2 regions of the Escherichia sp. TC-EC600-tetX4 genome follow, and region 1 is predicted to be linked to the other one. Evidence: predicted binding sites of a transcription regulator. Region 1 holds the regulator's gene; the other holds the start of a gene.
What was found. Region 1 encodes sigma-54, which starts transcription at its own class of promoters, with help from an activator protein. Its sites were predicted from a motif close to GTTGGCACANNTTTCGCTNT; they were not measured.

Region 1 (3,430 bases):
GAGCTGATTGAAAAGGTTAGAACATCCTATGAAATTCAAAACAAACAAACTCAGCCTTAATCTTGTGCTTGCCAGCTCACTTCTGGCCGCCAGCATTCCGGCATTTGCCGTAACCGGAGACACTGATCAGCCGATCCACATTGAATCGGACCAGCAATCTCTTGATATGCAAGGCAACGTGGTTACCTTTACCGGTAATGTCATCGTCACCCAGGGCACCATCAAAATTAATGCCGACAAAGTGGTCGTTACCCGTCCGGGCGGCGAACAAGGTAAAGAAGTGATTGACGGCTACGGTAAACCGGCAACGTTCTACCAGATGCAGGACAACGGTAAACCCGTTGAAGGTCACGCTTCCCAGATGCACTACGAACTGGCAAAAGATTTTGTCGTTCTGACGGGTAATGCTTATCTGCAGCAGGTCGATAGCAACATTAAGGGCGATAAGATCACTTACCTGGTGAAAGAGCAGAAAATGCAGGCTTTCAGCGACAAAGGCAAGCGCGTAACAACCGTTCTGGTGCCGTCGCAGCTGCAGGACAAAAACAACAAAGGCCAGACCCCGGCACAGAAGAAGGGTAATTAATTCGTTATGGCAACATTAACTGCAAAGAACCTTGCAAAAGCCTATAAAGGCCGTCGCGTGGTAGAAGACGTCAGCCTGACCGTCAACTCCGGGGAAATTGTCGGTCTGCTGGGGCCAAACGGTGCCGGTAAGACCACCACTTTCTACATGGTTGTAGGCATTGTGCCGCGCGATGCGGGCAACATCATTATTGATGATGACGATATCAGTCTGCTGCCTCTGCATGCACGCGCGCGCCGCGGTATCGGCTATCTGCCACAGGAAGCCTCCATTTTCCGTCGCCTCAGCGTTTACGATAACCTGATGGCGGTACTGCAAATTCGTGACGACTTGTCTGCTGAACAACGTGAAGACCGCGCGAACGAGCTGATGGAAGAGTTTCACATTGAGCACCTGCGTGACAGCATGGGGCAGTCACTCTCCGGGGGTGAACGTCGCCGTGTAGAAATTGCCCGCGCACTGGCTGCGAATCCGAAATTTATTCTGCTCGACGAACCGTTTGCCGGGGTTGACCCGATCTCGGTTATCGACATTAAACGCATCATTGAGCACCTGCGCGACAGCGGCCTGGGCGTGCTGATCACTGACCACAACGTGCGTGAAACACTGGCGGTTTGTGAACGCGCTTATATCGTCAGTCAGGGGCATTTGATCGCCCACGGCACGCCTACAGAAATCTTACAAGACGAACACGTTAAGCGTGTATACCTTGGGGAAGACTTCAGACTCTGATAGGGTAGAAGTTTGCGACGTTTTAGCAGGAGAGTACGATTCTGAACATGAAGCAAGGTTTGCAACTCAGGCTTAGCCAACAACTGGCGATGACGCCACAGCTCCAACAGGCAATTCGTCTGTTGCAGTTGTCGACGCTGGAACTTCAGCAGGAGCTACAGCAGGCGCTGGAGAGTAATCCGCTGCTTGAGCAAATCGACACTCATGAAGAAATCGACACCCGCGAAACGCAAGACAGTGAAACGCTGGACACCGCCGACGCGCTCGAACAAAAAGAGATGCCGGAAGAGCTGCCGCTCGATGCCAGTTGGGACACCATTTACACCGCTGGTACACCATCCGGCACCAGCGGTGACTACATTGACGACGAGCTGCCGGTCTACCAGGGCGAAACGACGCAGACCTTGCAGGATTACCTGATGTGGCAGGTTGAGCTGACACCGTTTTCCGACACTGACCGCGCTATTGCTACCTCTATCGTCGATGCCGTTGATGAAACCGGTTATCTGACTGTCCCGCTGGAAGATATTCTCGAAAGTATAGGCGATGAAGAGATCGACATCGACGAAGTTGAAGCCGTCCTTAAGCGGATCCAACGGTTTGATCCGGTCGGTGTGGCGGCAAAAGATCTGCGTGACTGTCTGCTGATCCAACTCTCCCAATTCGATAAGACCACGCCGTGGCTGGAAGAGGCCAGACTGATCATTAGCGATCATCTCGATCTGTTAGCCAATCACGACTTCCGCACTTTAATGCGCGTCACGCGTCTGAAAGAAGATGTGCTGAAAGAAGCCGTCAATCTGATCCAGTCGCTCGATCCGCGCCCCGGGCAGTCGATCCAGACTGGCGAACCTGAGTATGTCATTCCAGATGTGCTGGTGCGTAAGCATAACGGTCACTGGACGGTAGAACTCAACAGTGACAGCATTCCGCGTCTGCAAATCAACCAGCACTACGCCTCGATGTGCAATAACGCGCGCAACGATGGTGACAGCCAGTTTATCCGCAGCAATCTGCAGGATGCCAAATGGTTGATCAAGAGTCTGGAAAGCCGTAACGATACGCTACTGCGCGTGAGTCGCTGTATCGTTGAACAGCAGCAAGCCTTCTTTGAGCAAGGTGAAGAATATATGAAACCGATGGTACTGGCCGATATCGCCCAGGCTGTCGAAATGCATGAATCGACGATATCTCGCGTGACCACGCAAAAATACCTGCATAGTCCACGAGGCATTTTTGAACTGAAGTATTTCTTTTCCAGTCACGTCAATACCGAGGGCGGCGGCGAAGCTTCCTCCACGGCGATTCGTGCGCTGGTGAAGAAATTAATCGCGGCGGAAAACCCAGCGAAACCGTTGAGCGACAGCAAGTTAACCTCTTTGCTGTCGGAACAAGGTATCATGGTGGCACGCCGCACTGTTGCGAAGTACCGAGAGTCTTTATCCATTCCGCCGTCAAACCAGCGTAAACAACTCGTTTGACCCAACCGATAAGGAAGACACTATGCAGCTCAACATTACCGGAAATAACGTCGAGATCACCGAGGCACTGCGCGAATTTGTTACAGCCAAATTTGCCAAACTTGAGCAATATTTTGACCGAATCAACCAGGTCTATGTTGTTCTGAAAGTGGAGAAAGTCACCCACACCTCAGATGCAACACTGCATGTAAACGGTGGTGAAATTCATGCCAGCGCGGAAGGTCAGGACATGTACGCTGCCATTGATGGCTTAATTGATAAGCTGGCACGCCAGTTGACCAAACATAAAGATAAACTGAAACAACACTAATTGTCCGGGCAATTAGCATGTGCATGGCGGTCTGTTGTGCGGCACAACGGGCCATTTGTACGGTTAATGCTCCGAGCCTGTTCCACTGTTTGAGTGGGCAGGTTCTTAGGTGAAATTATGACAAATAATGATACAACTCTACAGCTTAGCAGTGTTCTTAACAGGGAATGTACGCGAAGCCGCGTCCACTGTCAGAGCAAAAAACGCGCCCTGGAAATCATCAGCGAGCTGGCGGCGAAACAACTTAGCCTGCCGCCTCAGGTGGTTTTTGAAGCTATCCTGACGCGGGAAAAAATGGGCAGTACCGGTATCGGCAATGGT
Region 2 (3,430 bases), 490 kb from region 1:
GCCGAATTTAAAGATAGCGTGGGTATGACCGCCACACACTTCCATAATCCGCAGAGGGCGTTCGGCGGTGTAAGAGAGATGTGAAGCACGTTCGCGCAGATGCTCAATTAACTGCATCACCTGTTCCGGCGCGCGATATTCATCAACAAAACGCATTATTTTTCCTCGCCATACAACAGCGCGCCGACATCCGGCTCAACGTCAAACATGTTTTGTAAGGCGTCGAGAGTGTCGCGTGCTTCGGCTTCATTAATTACGCTCATGGCAAAGCCAACGTGTACCAGTACCCACTGGCCCACGCGCGGCTGACCGTTTTCATCGCAGCTGCCGACTAACGTTAAATCGACATCGCGCTGAATGCCGCAGACGTCGACTTTCGCCTGGTTGCCGTCAATGGTGCGGATCTGGCCGGGAACGCCTATGCACATCGCTGTGTCTCCAGCCAGTTCAGCCACTGGTCCATCCCTTCGCCGCTGGTGGCGGAAATAAGGATGATTTCAATTTCTGGATTGACTTCGCGGGCGCAGGCGATGCACTTTTCAACGTCAAAGTTGAGATACGGCAACAGGTCAACTTTGTTGAGCAGCATCAGCGAGGCGGCGGCAAACATATGCGGATATTTCAGTGGTTTGTCTTCACCTTCGGTAACGGAAAGCACCGCCACTTTGTGTTTTTCACCGAGATCGAAGCTGGCCGGGCATACGAGGTTGCCAACGTTTTCGATAAACAGAATACCGTTATCGTCCAGTGGCAGACGCGGTGCGGCGTCGGCAATCATCTGTGCGTCAAGATGGCAGCCTTTACCGGTGTTCACCTGAATCGCTGGTGTGCCGGTAGCGCGAATGCGTGCGGCATCGTTCACGGTTTGCTGGTCGCCTTCAATAACTGCGCACGGAACGCTGTCTTTCAGGCGCATTAGGGTTTCCGTCAGCAGGGTGGTTTTACCGGAACCAGGGCTGGAAACCAGGTTGAGCACCAGTTGCTTGCGGGCAGCAAAGCGCGCGCGGTTGCGTTCAGCCAGACGGTTATTTTTGTCCAGCACGTCAATTTCGACTTCCAGCATCCGACGCTGGCTCATGCCCGGTGCGTGAGTGCCCGCTTCGCCATGACCGTAATGCAGGTCGCCTTCTTCAGTCTGGCTGGGGGTAAATTCAGGCGCTTTAATGCCGGTGATTTTCATCTTCGGGCGTGCCGCCGGGGCAAATGGCGCGCTACGAAACGCGGAATGAGGGTTATGTTCATCACCCTCGATATACAGGTTGCCTTCACCGCAACCGCATGTTGTACACATCGCTCACTCCTGGTCTATTTCTATCCGCCGAATCTGTAAACCGTCGTCTGCCACAATCTGCAGCATGTCACCATGACACTGTGGACAGCGGCGGACGCGCTGGGTCAGTAGCGTCACATACTGTTGGCATGTTTCACACCAGCATTCGGCCTCTTGTTCTTCGAGGTGCAGTTTACAACCTTCCGCCACGCTGCCGCGGCAAACCAGATCAAAACAAAAGGCAAGAGAGCTGGTTTCGACACAAGAAAATGCGCCAATTTTGAGCCAGACCCCAGTTACGCGTTTTGCGCCGTGTTTTGCGGCCTGCTGTTCGATCAATTCCAGTGCCCGTTGGCAGAGGGTTATTTCGTGCATATCGCCTCCCATTAACTATTGCCAGCTACAAGCAATAATTGTGCCAGTGTTGATTATCCCTGCGGTGAATAATGTCGATGATGTCGAAATGACACGTCGACACGGCGACGAAATTCATCTTTAGCTTAAAAATCTCTTTAATAACAATAAATTAAAAGTTGGCACAAAAAATGCTTAAAGCTGGCATCTCTGTTAAACGGGTAACCTGACAATGACTATTTGGGAAATAAGCGAGAAAGCCGATTACATCGCACAGCGGCATCGTCGCCTACAGGACCAGTGGCACATCTACTGCAATTCGCTGGTTCAGGGGATCACGTTATCGAAAGCGCGCCTGCATCACGCCATGAGCTGCGCGCCGGACAAAGAACTCTGTTTCGTCCTTTTTGAACATTTTCGCATTTACGTCACCCTGGCGGATGGCTTTAACAGCCACACCATCGAGTATTACGTCGAAACAAAAGATGGCGAAGACAAACAGCGGATTGCGCAGGCGCAACTGAGCATTGACGGCATGATTGATGGCAAGGTCAACATCCGCGATCGCGAACAGGTTCTGGAACACTATCTCGAAAAAATCGCTGGCGTTTACGACAGCTTATACACCGCTATTGAAAACAATGTGCCGGTGAATTTAAGCCAACTGGTAAAGGGACAAAGCCCGGCAGCATGAGCTGAGGCTTTGCCCGTTTTGCAGGCGTTACGCCTGTTTGGGGATGGGCGTGTCGATGAGTGTCGAAAATGACATTTCATCGGCATGTTTTCGTCAAAAATGACAATCACCTGAGGAATGCCTGGTGAATCGTTTTGTAATTGCTGACTCCACGCTCTGTATCGGCTGCCACACTTGTGAGGCCGCCTGTTCAGAGACGCATCGCCAGCACGGCCTGCAATCAATGCCGCGCCTGAGAGTGATGCTGAATGAAAAAGAATCTGCGCCGCAGCTCTGTCACCACTGTGAAGATGCACCCTGCGCGGTGGTCTGCCCGGTTAACGCCATCACCCGCGTCGATGGGGCCGTGCAGTTGAATGAAAGCCTGTGCGTAAGCTGCAAGCTGTGCGGCATCGCCTGCCCGTTTGGCGCAATTGAATTTTCCGGCAGCCGTCCGCTGGATATTCCGGCAAACGCCAATACCCCGAAAGCGCCACCGGCACCGCCTGCTCCGGCGCGTGTCAGCACATTGCTTGACTGGGTGCCAGGTATTCGCGCGATCGCCGTCAAATGTGACCTTTGTAGCTTTGATGAACAAGGTCCGGCCTGCGTGCGGATGTGCCCGACTAAAGCCCTGCATCTGGTGGATAACACCGATATCGCCCGCGTCAGCAAACGTAAGCGTGAGCTGACCTTTAACACGGACTTTGGCGATCTCACCTTGTTTCAGCAGGCTCAAAGTGGAGAGGCTAAATGAGCGCAATTTCCCTGATCAATAGCGGCGTGGCGTGGTTTGTCGCCGCCGCTGTTCTGGCATTTCTCTTTTCTTTTCAAAAAGCGTTAAGTGGCTGGATAGCTGGAATTGGCGGCGCGGTTGGTAGTCTGTATACGGCAGCCGCGGGCTTCACTGTACTGACTGGCGCGGTTGGCGTGAGCGGTGCGCTGTCGCTGGTAAGCTACGATGTGCAAATCTCTCCGCTTAACGCGATTTGGCTGATTACGCTCGGTCTGTGCGGTCTGTTTGTCAGCCTCTACAACATTGACTGGCATCGCCACGCGCAGGTGAAGTGCAACGGCTTGCAGATCAATATGTTGATGGCTGCCGCCGTCTGCGCCGTCATTGCCAGCAACCT

Region 2: hycA (formate hydrogenlyase regulator HycA) is a predicted target of sigma-54. The motif match lies at 1,803-1,822, and genes of this name have one in related genera.

Annotation. Positions count from the first base shown of each region.
Region 1 is NZ_CP079924.1:538,988-542,417, reverse strand. Features, by position in the region: gene lptC (LPS export ABC transporter periplasmic protein LptC) at 1-60, shown strand, start outside; gene lptA (lipopolysaccharide ABC transporter substrate-binding protein LptA) at 29-586, shown strand; gene lptB (LPS export ABC transporter ATP-binding protein) at 593-1,318, shown strand; gene rpoN (RNA polymerase factor sigma-54) at 1,366-2,799, shown strand; gene hpf (ribosome hibernation promoting factor) at 2,822-3,109, shown strand; gene ptsN (PTS IIA-like nitrogen regulatory protein PtsN) at 3,227-3,430, shown strand, end outside.
Region 2 is NZ_CP079924.1:1,033,477-1,036,906, forward strand. Features, by position in the region: gene hypD (hydrogenase formation protein HypD) at 1-156, opposite strand, end outside; gene hypC (hydrogenase 3 maturation protein HypC) at 156-428, opposite strand; gene hypB (hydrogenase nickel incorporation protein HypB) at 419-1,291, opposite strand; gene hypA (hydrogenase maturation nickel metallochaperone HypA) at 1,295-1,645, opposite strand; gene hycA (formate hydrogenlyase regulator HycA) at 1,857-2,318, shown strand; gene hycB (formate hydrogenlyase subunit HycB) at 2,443-3,054, shown strand; gene hycC (formate hydrogenlyase subunit 3) at 3,051-3,430, shown strand, end outside.